DNA from 3 places in the Sporosarcina soli genome. Region 1 is predicted to be linked to each of the others. Evidence: riboswitches for the same ligand, from Rfam matches in the RefSeq annotation. Region 1 holds a riboswitch; each other region holds the start of a gene.
The links. Region 1 has a riboswitch for S-adenosylmethionine ahead of ACFPRA_RS16615 (methionine ABC transporter ATP-binding protein). Riboswitches for the same ligand answer to the same signal wherever they lie in the genome.
Positions count from the first base shown of each region.

Region 1 (4,286 bases):
GTTTTGATGTTTATGAAAAAAGGTTCAACTTTTCAATTCTTCTTACGGCTTCTCTTAAGCGTTCCTCATCATCCAGTAGACCAACTCGGACATAGCCTTCGCCGTATTTACCAAAACCGTTGCCAGGGGCTACCGCGACATCTGCTTCATCCAGTAATAATTGGGTGAACGATGCACTCGTATAACCTGCTGGGACTGGTAACCAAGCGAAGAACGAAGCGGCGGGTGCTTGGACATCCCAACCGATGCGTCTGCATTCGTCAATAAAGACATTGCGCCGACCTTCATATAGAGCAATGAGTTCGCGTACATTTTCCTGATCACCAGAGAGGGCTGTAATGGCAGCACGTTGAACAGCCGGGAATTGATTGATGAATAAATGATCTTGCAATAAATTTATCGCTTCAATGATACCTGCATTTCCGATCGCGAAACCGACGCGCCAACCTGCCATATTATACGTTTTGGACAATGTATACATTTCTATCCCGACTTCTTTTGCCCCTTCTGCTTGCAAGAAACTGACCGGCTTTTTGCCGTCAAATCCGATGCCGCCATAAGCGAAGTCATGCATAATGGCAATGTCATGTTCTTTGGCGAGCGAGACTGTCTCTTCGAAGAATGGAAGTGTTGCTGTTGCACTCGTTGGATTGTTTGGGTAGTTCAAGTACATTAATTTAGCTTGCTTTTTTTGTTCAGCTGACAAGCTGTCATAGTCTGGAAGGAAATTATTATTGGCAAGTAACGGGAACATTTCATGACGAATATTGGCCAAGCTGACGCCGGATAAGTAATCGGGATAACCCGGGTCAGGAAGCAAGAGCAATTCGCCTTCATTCATAATGGCAAGCGGCAATTCAACCAATCCTGTTTTCGTGCCGTATAGGATGGCGACTTCCGTATCCGGATCGATATCCACGGCATACTCACGTTTATAAAAATCTGCAACAGCACGCTTCAATTCAACTGTTCCACCAAATGGTGCGTAACCGTGTGTTGCCGGATCCTCGACGGCCGCTTGTAAAGCTTCGACAATATGAGGCGGAGTCGGTTGATCGGGGTTCCCCCGTCCTAGATTGATGACGTCCCGACCTTCAGCGAGCGCTGATTCCACATTTTTGACGAGTGTGGAGAAGAAGTGGGGAGGTAAGCTTTTTAAGCGATTCGATATGGTCATGGAAAAACCTCTTTTCAATTCATAATGGAATATAGATCTTGTAATGAAGTAAGTATACTAGGTTCAAAGTCGAAATGACAACATTCATAGAATTCTTACTGAAATGAAAATCATGTTGACTTTTGCGATTGTACAAACTATTATATGATGTATACTCAAATTCAACTTCATATTGTAACTTATCAAGAGCGACCGAGGGATAGGCCCGATGACGTCCAGCAACCCCTTGTATCATACAAGGAAGGTGCCAACTCCTACAGGGTGATTTTCATTCTGAAAGATAAGCTGAAACAATTTTTCGGTGCTTCTTTCATTGATGAAAGGGGCGCCTTTTATTTTATTGAGGTCAGACAGGAAAATATATGATTTTCAAAAATATGAGTGTCTAGACTCCGGACGCTTTTCTATAGAAAGTATAGAAAGAGGAGAAATTTATGATTCAAATTCAAAAAGTGTCGAAAGTCTATCAAACAAAAGATCGGCTTGTAAAAGGGGTTGACAATGTATCCCTTGAAATTGGAAAAGGTGGAATTTTTGGTATAGTTGGTTATTCCGGGGCGGGGAAAAGTTCTTTGCTTCGTTGTTTGAACCTATTGGAGAAACCGACAGAAGGTACAATTCTTATAGATGGCATCAATTTGACGGAGTTAAAAGGGAAACAGTTGCGTCAGGCTAGATTGAAAATAGGAATGATTTTTCAACATTTTTATTTAATCAGTCAAAAGACTGTATATGAGAATATCGCCTTCGCTTTGCGGGCTGCCAAAACGCCTAAGCAACAAATCGATGATCGGGTGACTGAACTGCTTGAAATGGTCGGATTGTCGGAGAAGCGCAACGTTTATCCGGGTCAATTGAGCGGTGGTCAAAAGCAACGGGTCGCTATTGCGCGTGCCCTTGCGAACAATCCGAGTGTTTTGCTCTGTGATGAAGCGACGTCCGCATTGGATCCGAAAACGACATTGTCCATCTTACGGTTACTGAAGAAAATTAATCGGGAATTGGCTATTACAATCGTTTTAATCACCCATGAAATGCATGTGGTGAAAGAGATTTGCGACCGTATGGCCATTATGCAGGATGGAAAAGTGATCGAGGAAGGGCAAGTGTATGATATCTTTTCGAATCCGGTGGCAGAGTTGACGAAAGAGTTCATTAGCAGTGTTGTATCTTTTGAAGTTCCGGACACGATTTTGGCGCAATGTACAGGAACCATAGTGAAATTATTGTTTAAAGGAAATGTGGCTGGAGAAAGCGTCATATCAGAAACCATTCAGCAGTTTGATGTCCACGGGAATTTCTTGCACGGTTCGATTGAATACATTCAAGAGATGCCGCTAGGAACATTTTTAATGGAATTGCAAGGGCGGGAACCGGATATCGAGCGTGCCATTTCCTATATGTCCACCCGCCATGTCCATGTGGAGGTGATCAATAATGGGGATTGAGGTTCAACGGATCGTCGAATTATTGCCGGATATGACGAAAGCATTTGGCGAGACACTTTATATGGTAGGAATTTCGTTACTTGTTGCACTCATCATTGGGCTTCCGCTAGGCATTTTGTTGTTTGTGACCGATAAAGGATTGTTTCTTGAAAATACAGTTATCAAATCGGTTATCGGTTTTATCGTCAATATGGTGAGATCCATTCCGTTTATCATTTTACTTGTTTTACTGATTCCTTTAGCGACTCTATTAGTAGGTACAGCATATGGACCGACAGCTGCCAGTGTATCCTTATCGGCAGCGGCCATTCCTTTTTTTGCAAGGATCGTTGAGACGTCGTTTCGGGAAATCGATAAAGGCGTAATTGAAGCGGCGATTTCAATCGGTGCCAGTCCGTGGATGATTATCAGGGATGTTTTATTGCCAGAAGGGAAATCGAGTATTATTCAAGGTTTGACGTTAACGGCAATCAGCTTGGTTGCTTATGCTGCAATGGCGGGAGTTGTTGGCGGTGGAGGAATCGGGGATTTAGCCATCCGATTTGGGTACTATCGCTACGACAAGACGATTATGGTTGTGACAGTTATCATTTTGATTGTGCTCGTGCAACTTATTCAATTTGCGGGCGATCGACTTTCAAAAGCAGTCGATAAGAGATAAGAAGGGGAGAATGACAGATGAAGAAATTATTATTGACAGTACTGATCCTTGTACTTGGTGCGGCTTTAGCTGCATGTGGCGGCAAAGAAAAGGCCGGTGACGATAAAACATTGACGTTTGGAGCAACAGCAGGTCCATATAGCGATATGCTGAAAAAGGCGATCATTCCGGGTCTTGAAGATAAAGGTTACAAAGTGACAGTGACGGAGTTCGGTGATTATATACAGCCAAATAATGCATTAAATGACGGGAATGTCGATGCGAATCTCTTTCAACATACTGTTTACTTGGAAAACTTTGCAAAAGAAAATAACATGGAATTATCGAGCTTGATCGTTGTCCCGACCGCACCGCTAGGAATTTATTCGAAAAAATTTGAGTCGATTGACGATATTGCAGACGGATCAACAGTCACGATTCCTAATGATCCGGTCAACGCGGCGAGAGCGTTAATCGTGTTGGAGGCTAACGGTCTAGTCGAAATCGATCCAAACGTTGAGCCATTGAAGGCATCTGAGAAAGATATCGTGAAAAACCCGAAAAATTTAGTGGTGACACCGATTGAGGCTGCACAACTTCCCCGCTCTGTTGAAAGTGCAGACGTGGCGGCAGTACCGGGTAACTTTGCGCTCGCGGCAAGCATGAATTTAACGGATGCGCTTGTTTTGGAAGATATGCCGGACCAATTCCGTAATGTGGTTGCTGTAAAAACGGAAAACAAGGACGAGCAGTTTGCAAAAGACATCATTGAAGTGATTGAATCGGAGCAATTTGAAAAAGTGATCGACTCGGATTTCCAAGGGTTTGGAAAACCGGCTTGGATGCAATAAGTAGCCAAACAACCAGTCGATTGAATATGAATAGCCAAAAAGCCATCTAAACGGATGGCTTTTCTTTATTTCAACCTATTCATCGGAATAGTCGCCGCGCAGTTGTCTTTTATTTTTTTCAATCAATTGTTCGAAATAGGAGGTTGGCTTTTCCGAGGTTTGCTTCGGTA
Region 1 is NZ_JBHSNO010000008.1:279,919-284,204, reverse strand. It holds gene ACFPRA_RS16620 (pyridoxal phosphate-dependent aminotransferase) at 11-1,177, opposite strand; SAM riboswitch class I at 1,354-1,464, shown strand; gene ACFPRA_RS16615 (methionine ABC transporter ATP-binding protein) at 1,612-2,625, shown strand; gene ACFPRA_RS16610 (methionine ABC transporter permease) at 2,615-3,286, shown strand; gene ACFPRA_RS16605 (MetQ/NlpA family ABC transporter substrate-binding protein) at 3,304-4,116, shown strand; gene ACFPRA_RS16600 (hypothetical protein) at 4,192-4,286, opposite strand, start outside.

Region 2 (4,286 bases), on a different contig from region 1:
CCAGTCTTACGGTTCCCGCTGCGTTAAACCACCACTCATTTTGGGAGATGTTGCGTTCAGCGAGCCCATTACTGTGAAAGAAAGCGTCTATGCACAATCGTTGACTAAGAAGCCGGTAAAAGGGATGTTGACAGGTCCAGTAACGATCTTGAATTGGTCCTTTGTGCGTGATGATATTCCACGTTTCGATGTGCTGAACCAAATTGCATTAGCTCTACGTCAGGAAATCGAAGCGCTTGAAAAGAGCGGCATCCGCATGATTCAAGTGGATGAGCCTGCATTGCGCGAAGGCTTGCCACTCGATCCGGAAAAACATAAGGCGTATTTAGAGGCAGCCGTCTATGCCTTTAAACTGGCGACCGCGTCTGTTCAAAATGACACACAAATCCATACACATATGTGCTATTCGGAGTTCAACGGAATCATCGATTCGATCAGTGCATTGGATGCGGATGTCATTTCCATTGAGACTTCCAGAAGCCATGGAGAAATCATTTCGGCATTTGAAAATAACACCTATGACAAAGAAATTGGCCTTGGCGTCTATGACATCCACAGCCCGCGTGTACCAAGTAAAGAAGAGATGAAACAAAACATCCATCGCGCGCTCCAAACGATTCAACCGACCCAATTTTGGATCAACCCGGATTGCGGTTTAAAGACGCGAAAGGAAGAAGAAACGATCGAAGGATTAAAAGTGATGGTCGAGGCGGCAAAAGAAGTAAGAGAAAGCCAATTGGCTACCGTTCAGAAATAAAAGGAAAAGGCTTTCCCCGTTTAAATGGATGGGGGAAGCTTTTTATTATCGGCGGAACTCCCTGTGATATTAGAGCTTATTACTTCATTATCGGCGCCTGGAGGATAGATATCAGCGATTCCCCTACATATATTGGCGCTCAATAATCGTTTATTGGCGAATCGGGACTTTCCTCCCGCCTGAAGTTATAGAACTCAAATGAAAAACCGCCTGAAGGGTCAGGCGGTTTTAATGGTGGATCAATTCTCCGCTTTCACCGGAGATAATGCAGTCTGGCGAACTTTTTGACTGGAGACGGCGAGCACGAGTACGAGACCTGCTGCCATCAATGCGCCGTCAAGCATGAGCGGCATTCCCCAACTACCTGTACTATCCCGAACGACACCGGAGACGACAGGGGAGAGTACTGCCCCGATTTCAGCAACCAGATTGAGCATGCCGAACATGGATCCTTTGCTTTTTTCAGGTGTCAAATCTGATGCCAACGCGTGGGCCACCGGTTGCAAGGCGAAGAAGAACAATCCTGAGACAAACAACATGATGGACATGACGACTGGATTATTATGCCCCATCATGACGTAAGCGGCGAAAACGAAAATAAGGATGGTCAGAACACCGGTCAGCACGGCGAGTACATTGCGCCGCCCATTCGGACGATCTGACACGAGGTCTGAGATTTTGCCGCCAAGAGGGAAACCGATAAGACCAGCTAATCCGTTAAATGAAGCGACCAATGCTGCCGCCATCAACGCGCCGCCGCCAAAATCTTTGACGATGGAGACGGACCAGAAACCATAAAACCATAAATGCCACATGATTGGGATGAAGAATAGGTACAACAAGAACAAATTTTTATTCGCCAATAATGGCTTGATTTCGGATTTCTTTGTTATATATAAATATAAAATGAGCAGCGGGCATAGTGCCGTAAGAATAATTGCAATCGCTATGGAAGAAAGCCCTAGTTTGACAGAGAAGAAATAGATCCCCATGACAATGACTAGGAAAACGGCGGAGTATAGGGTCATATATAAGAACCCTTTTCCGAATTGAGCTTTTATTCCTGGAGAGGATGAATCTACAGCCACGCCAGGAGTAGCTTTTGGTTTCAAATACTTTAATAGAATGAATGCAACGATTAGTGTTATGCCTCCTGTTACGAAGAAAGGAAAACGCCAAGCATTGTGATTCATAAACGGTTCCGCTAGGGTGATCAGATAGGGTACCCCTAGCGTGCCTGCCGTCAGACCTAAAGACACACCGGTAAGCGCGATACCCATCCCTAATCCGACTTTTTTCGGAGGGCTATGATAGGCGATATAAGAGCGGTCATTCGAATAAAAAACACCTTCACCAAGTCCTAGTAATACTCTGAAAAGAATAAAGGCAATCAGACCGCCTACGATTCCTGTCAATAAAGTGGCAATCCCTGCCCAGAAGATACTTAAGATGATAATGGCGCGATAGCCAAAGCGGTCTCCTAAATAGCCGCCTGGGAATTGCATCAACATAAAGCCGGCAAAGAATAGACTGCCGATCAATCCGCCAATGGCATGCGGATTGGCTACGTCGGCAAAGAAAGAGACTTCATTTTCAATCATATAAGTGATGATTGGGCCTGTAGCTACACGGTCGATATATGAAACGAACCAACCTAAAAAGAGCAAGCCCCAAATTGTGTGATATCGTTGTAACCCTTCTTTTCTCAATTTCCACACGTCCTGTTCTATGTTATTCGATATAAAAAACCTCTCCATTTTTCGGACGGAGAGGTTTTCGAAAGAAGATCCTCTCTTATTTTTCAAAGCATATCGCTTTGCAGGATTTAGCACCTATTTAATGATCCTCATCAATTACGCCTCGGCGTAATTGCATCCGGATTTTGAATTAGCAGGGAGTTTGAACTCCCTGCTAATTCAAATTAAATGGTTGCCGGGCTTCATCGGGCCAGTCCCTCCGCCGCTCTTCATAAGAGATTTAATTAAATTTTATTGCCACACGTCTTCTGCGATTGAAATGACGTGACGCACTTTTTCCCATTGCTGTTCTTCTGTCAAAAGATTACCTTCTTCTGTTGAAGCGAAACCACATTGCGGGCTTAGGCAAAGTTGTTCAAGTGGAACGTATTTTGCAGCTTCTGCAATTCGTTCTTTTATACTTTCAGGGCTTTCCAGTTCGCCGTATTTGGATGTGATCAAACCTAATACGATAGATAGATCCGGTCGATTGACATGACGAAGCGGTTCAAATCCGCCTGAACGCTCATCATCGAATTCGAGGAACAGACCGTCGACATCTAACCCGCCAAAAATCGTTTCAGATACTTCTTCATAGCCACCGCTAGAAAAATAAGTCGATCGGAAGTTACCGCGGCAAATATGCATCGTTACTAGCAAATCATCTGGTCTTTTAGAGATGGATTCGTTGAGGATTCGCGCGTTTAGTTGCACTGTTGTTTCAGGGTCTAGACCGCGCTCTTTCAATGATTCTCTTCCTTCTTCCGATAAGAAGGCAGCCCAAGATGTATCATCAAGTTGCAGATAGCGGCAACCTTCATCGTAAAGTGCCTGAATGACATCCTGATAGGCAGTGATCAAATCATTCACTAATTCTTCGTTATTTGTATAGACGCCATCTTCGAATGTCGCTCTGTGCAGCAACATATTCGGGCTTGGAATCGCGAATTTTGCCACCGCATCGCCTGCGATGCTATGCAAAAACTTAAAGTCTTCAATCATGTAATGCGTGCTGAACTTAATTTTATCGTTTACGTGAATGCCACTCGCTTTCCGCTTCACGCCTTTGAATTCAACGCCTACTTCGGTTTCGATATATTCAACACCGTCAAAACCGGAAAGAAAATCGAAGTGCCATAATTTACGACGAAGCTCTCCATCTGTTACCACTTTCAGTCCGGCTTCTTTTTGACTTTCAACGAGTCTAATAATTTCTTCGTCTTCAATTTTACGCAATTCCTCAGCAGTAATTTCACCGTTTTCCTTTTGGAGACGTGCTTTCTTCAAACGTTCCGGACGCAAAAAGCTTCCGACGTGATCCGCTTTAAAAGGTGCTTTTTTTAGTGTGTTAGTAGTTGTCATGATCAATTCCCACTTTCAGTCTATTAATTATTTGCAATCAAGTTTTTATTGGCAATTGCCAACGCTTGGTCAAAATCCGCAATCAGGTCATCTACATGTTCCAGCCCCACAGAAAAGCGTAATAGGCCATCTGTGATTCCGCGTTTTTCCCGTTCGGCTTTTGGCATAGCTGCATGGGACATCTGTGCAGGGTGGGAGAGGATGGATTCTACGCCTCCCAAGCTAACGGCGAATACAGGAATTTGGACGCTTTCAACAAACGCTTTTGCCGTTTCACGATTTGGTAACCGGAAAGAAAGGACCGCTCCTGGGCTAGTCGATTGTTTTGCATGAATTGCATGCCCCGGATGACTCGCCAATCCTGGATAAAAGACTTCTTCCACTAGCGGGTGACTATCCAAATAGGAAGTGATTTTTTGCGCTGCCTCGGT
Region 2 is NZ_JBHSNO010000018.1:37,322-41,607, reverse strand. It holds gene metE (5-methyltetrahydropteroyltriglutamate--homocysteine S-methyltransferase) at 1-757, shown strand, start outside; gene ACFPRA_RS23315 (MFS transporter) at 997-2,475, opposite strand; SAM riboswitch class I at 2,549-2,732, opposite strand; gene ACFPRA_RS23310 (5-methyltetrahydropteroyltriglutamate--homocysteine S-methyltransferase) at 2,746-3,855, opposite strand; gene metC (cystathionine beta-lyase) at 3,879-4,286, opposite strand, start outside.
Region 2: linked by a shared signal. The riboswitch ahead of ACFPRA_RS23315 (MFS transporter) and the one ahead of ACFPRA_RS16615 (methionine ABC transporter ATP-binding protein) in region 1 are both predicted to bind S-adenosylmethionine.

Region 3 (4,286 bases), on a different contig from region 1:
CTTTTCCTATATTGCGGTCATCTTCAGCTATACTTCACCCGATAAAATCTTTCTCTTTTTGGTGAATTCTTCAGGAGCCGTAGCATTACTGGTATATCTAGTGATTGCCTTTTCACAGTTACAGATGCGCAGAATACTTGAACAAGAAAAACCGGAAGCACTTCAACTTAAGATGTGGCTGTTTCCTTACTTGACGTATGCAACTATTCTCTGTATTGCAGGAATCTTTATCGCCATGCTCATCATCGAGTCATTAAGGATACAGGCTATCCTCACATTGTTAATAGCGAGTTTAACCATTACCTCTTATTTCATTTTCGTTCGTAAAAAAGAAGGTATGAGCGAATTGCAAAAAGGTATCTTATCATCATCCTCTAGAACCATTCGCTAATATGCTTAAATCAAAAGCTTCATCATTTCCTATGAAAGGAAAAATTAAAAAGGGACTCCTCATTAAAAATGATTAATGAGGAGTCCCTTTTTCAGCTTGTCAAGGCCACTGTTTCACGTTTGCCGATGATCTGTAGTAAATCTCCCACCATCGCGCTGGCTGTCGGATACATGCCAGCTCCCGGACCGATCAACGTCAACGCACCTAGATGTTCCGTATCTACGATGACTGCATTATCGACCCCATCTACTCCATAGAGCTGATGACCCGGCTCAATCAGTACTGGGCCGACGCTGCCGCGCAGTGTCCCGTCCGCCTCTATCGTAATATTTGCTACATGTCGATAACGAAGGTTCCCTTTCGACGCGTCCGCAATATCCGGAATCGTCAATTGATCGATTCCAACGATCGGTACGTCTTGCCAATCGGGCTGTTTGCCAAACGCAAGCGTGCTTAAAATCATCAATTTCCGGAAGGCGTCCATCCCACCAACATCATCTGTCGGGTCCGCTTCTGCAAACCCTCGTGCTTGTGCTTCGCGAAGTGCCGCCTCGAATGAAATACCTTCTTCCCGCATTTTTGTCAGGATGAAATTGGATGTTCCATTTAGGACGCCACGGATCCTTCTCACACGGTCTGCGGGCAATAAGCTGGAAATCGTTCGGATGATCGGAACGCCCCCCGCTGTCGTTGCTTCGTAACAGACTTTGACATCCCGGAATTGTGCATGTTTCAAAAGTGCCGGGCCATGCTTCGCAAACATGGCCTTATTTGCCGTAATGACATGACAACCTTTTTCAATCGCCTCCGAAAGATACGTATATGCCGGTTCTTCCCCGACAATCGCTTCAAAGACGACATCGATTTCCGGGTTTGACAAGATTTCCTGCACATCATCCGTTACCTTCGTTCCAGGGATTGTTAGACGCACTTTGCCCTTATTTCTGACAAGGATCGAATGGACGTCAATCGTATAGCCTGTTTCTTTCTGAATCGCTTCTTTCCGTTCTTGCAAAATCCTGTAAATACCTTCACCTACAGTGCCGAAGCCGAGTATAGCCACTTTAATTGTCGGCATTTCGCCACCTCCCTGGACTGCTCGATGAGGAGTCCCGTTTTTCAAATTTCCATTCCAAATCGTTATGCTTTGACCGGTACCGCCTTTTCAATTGCCTGCGCAAGGTCTGCAATGATATCTTCAGGTGCTTCAAGACCGATTGATAATCTGATGAGTTCTTCCGTTACACCGGATTTTTTCAAATCCTCTGCGCTCAATTGCTGATGCGTTGTGGATGCCGGATGGATGATCAATGATTTCGCATCACCGACATTTGCCACATGCGACCAGATTGTAATATTGTCAATCACTTTCCGACCTGCTTCACGTCCACCTTTAATGCCGAAGTTCACGATGGAACCATAGCCATTTTTCAAGTATTTCTTTGCATCTTGATGGGATGGATGATCCTCAAGACCGATATAATTCACCCATTCGACAGCTGGGTGATCTTTCAAGAATTGTGCAACTTTTAGTGCGTTCTCATTATGTTTTGGAACACGCAGGTGAAGTGTTTCAAGCCCTTGCAGGAAGTTGAACGCATTATCAGGGCTTAAGCACGGACCGAAGTCACGCAATAGTTGAACGCGCAGTTTCGTAGCGAACGCAGCAGCAGCCGTATCGATTCCGTAACGAAGGCCATTGTATGTCTCATCTGGCTCTGTAAAGCCTGGGAATTTCCCTCTCGTCCAGTCGAACTTCCCTGCATCGACAACAACTCCGCCGATTGAAGTTCCATGTCCGCCGATCCATTTCGTTGCTGAATGAATGACGACGTCCGCTCCATACTCAATCGGATTTGTGCCGTACGGTGTTGAGAATGTGCTGTCTACAAGCAATGGAATTTCGTTGTCATGTGCAACTTTTGCAACCGCCTCGATGTCCAATACGTGCAGGCTCGGGTTGCCGATTGTTTCCGCGAATAATGCTTTTGTTTTATCGGTAATCGCTGCTCGGAAGTTTTCCGGATCTGTCGCATCAACAAATTTTACATTAATGCCATAACGTGGAAGTGTAGCAGCGAACAAATTATATGTACCGCCATACAAATTTTCAGCAGCGATGATTTCATCCCCCGCTTCAGCAATGTTTAGAATGGAGAATGCAATCGCCGCCATCCCTGATGAAAGAGCGACTGCAGCAGTTCCACCTTCAAGAAGTGCAATACGTTCTTCAAAAGCACCGGTTGTCGGATTCGTAATACGTGTATAGATATTTCCAGCTACCTTCAGACCGAATACATTTTGTGCATGCTCCGTGTCAGGGAAAACGAAAGAAGTCGTACGATGAATCGGTAATGCGCGCGATCCTGTTACAGGATCTGGCTCTTGGCCGCCATGTAGTAGTAGTGTTTCGGGTTGAAGTTTTGTCATTGTAATTACCTCCTGAAGTTTTTTAATACCTATAATACATAGTTGTTTTAGGGGTTATGGATGTAAAAAATAACCCCCTTCGCCTAAGAAGAGGGTTATGCTTTCGCTTATTCCTCCCCTTATCTTTCAGAACGTTTAACGGTTCTGTAGGAAGTAGCACCTTTGCAAGTTGGTCGCTTGCCGGTTGCCGGGCATCGCAGGGCCTATTCCCTCCGCCGCTCTTGATAAGAGTTTAATTAATTTAATTTTCCATCTTGTGAAATAAGTATACGAGTAATTTCATAGAATTGTCAAGCAACTAATTTAAAATATTTTTAAATTTGATTTTATAGAATGATATACTGTTCGTATGGTTGATTGGGGGAAGTAAAATGGAAGTATGGATTATAGGAGTTCTCCTGATGGGATATGCAATCGGATGCCTGCACGGTTCCGTAATTGCCCAGAAAATATCCGGGGTAGACTTGAAAGTAACCGGGGTAAAAAATGCGGGAGCTTCCAATGCGACGATTGTCCTCGGGAAAAAAATGGGGGCATTGGTGGCGGCGATCGACATTGGAAAAGGGGCAGTCGCGATATTGCTTGTCCGCTATTTTGCCCACCAAGCGGGTTGGCCGGAAGATACGGTCACTTTGTTGTTATTCATTGTCGGTGCGGCAGTAGTGATTGGCCATAATTTCCCTTTCCATATGCATTTCAACGGAGGAAAGGGAACTGCCACCATCATCGGGGTGCTGCTCACACTCGATTGGCGGCTCGGTCTTGCGGGGTTCCTATTGTTCGTCATCGTCGCACTGACAACCGATTTTCTCGTTGTCGGTGTATTGATGCTGTATATTACACTCATTGCCAAAGCGCTGTGGACGGAAGGCTATTGGCCACTCATCATCGCGGCCTTACTGTTCGGCATGGCCATTTGGAAACATCTCGAGAATTTCAGCCGGATGAAAGCAGGCACTGAGAAACGGATTTCAGCAATTTTTAAAAAGAATGCCAAAAAAGACTGAGAAACTTCAAGTTGGAAGATCTCAGTCTTTCTTTTATCTTCATTCAGCAAATGGTTTTGGCCTGAATGCGGAGCATTCGTCTCACCTTATCAATTCGCAATCTTCATAAAGCCTTCACCAAAGACATCCCGGACATCATGAATGGCGATAAAGGCGCTCTGATCTGCGGCCTTCACGATTTTCTTTAACTTCACTACTTCACGGTTACTAATTACGATATAAAGGATGTCCTTTTCTTCTTTCGTATAATAACCATGACCAGAATAGACTGTCACGCCCCTGCCCATTACCTCATTGACTTGCTTGGCGATTTGATCTGCATTGTTTGAAATGATCGTTACAGCCTTTCTTGAGTTCAACCCTTCAATGATGAACTCCATGACTTTTGTACCGATATAGAGCATAATAATCGTCAGCATCAGTTTTTCGGCACCAATTATAAAATAAGAAGCGAAAAC
Region 3 is NZ_JBHSNO010000005.1:1,571,198-1,575,483, forward strand. It holds gene ACFPRA_RS11505 (amino acid permease) at 1-391, shown strand, start outside; gene ACFPRA_RS11510 (homoserine dehydrogenase) at 483-1,469, opposite strand; gene ACFPRA_RS11515 (O-acetylhomoserine aminocarboxypropyltransferase/cysteine synthase family protein) at 1,532-2,821, opposite strand; SAM riboswitch class I at 2,938-3,052, opposite strand; gene ACFPRA_RS11520 (glycerol-3-phosphate acyltransferase) at 3,193-3,828, shown strand; gene ACFPRA_RS11525 (YitT family protein) at 3,918-4,286, opposite strand, start outside.
Region 3: linked by a shared signal. The riboswitch ahead of ACFPRA_RS11515 (O-acetylhomoserine aminocarboxypropyltransferase/cysteine synthase family protein) and the one ahead of ACFPRA_RS16615 (methionine ABC transporter ATP-binding protein) in region 1 are both predicted to bind S-adenosylmethionine.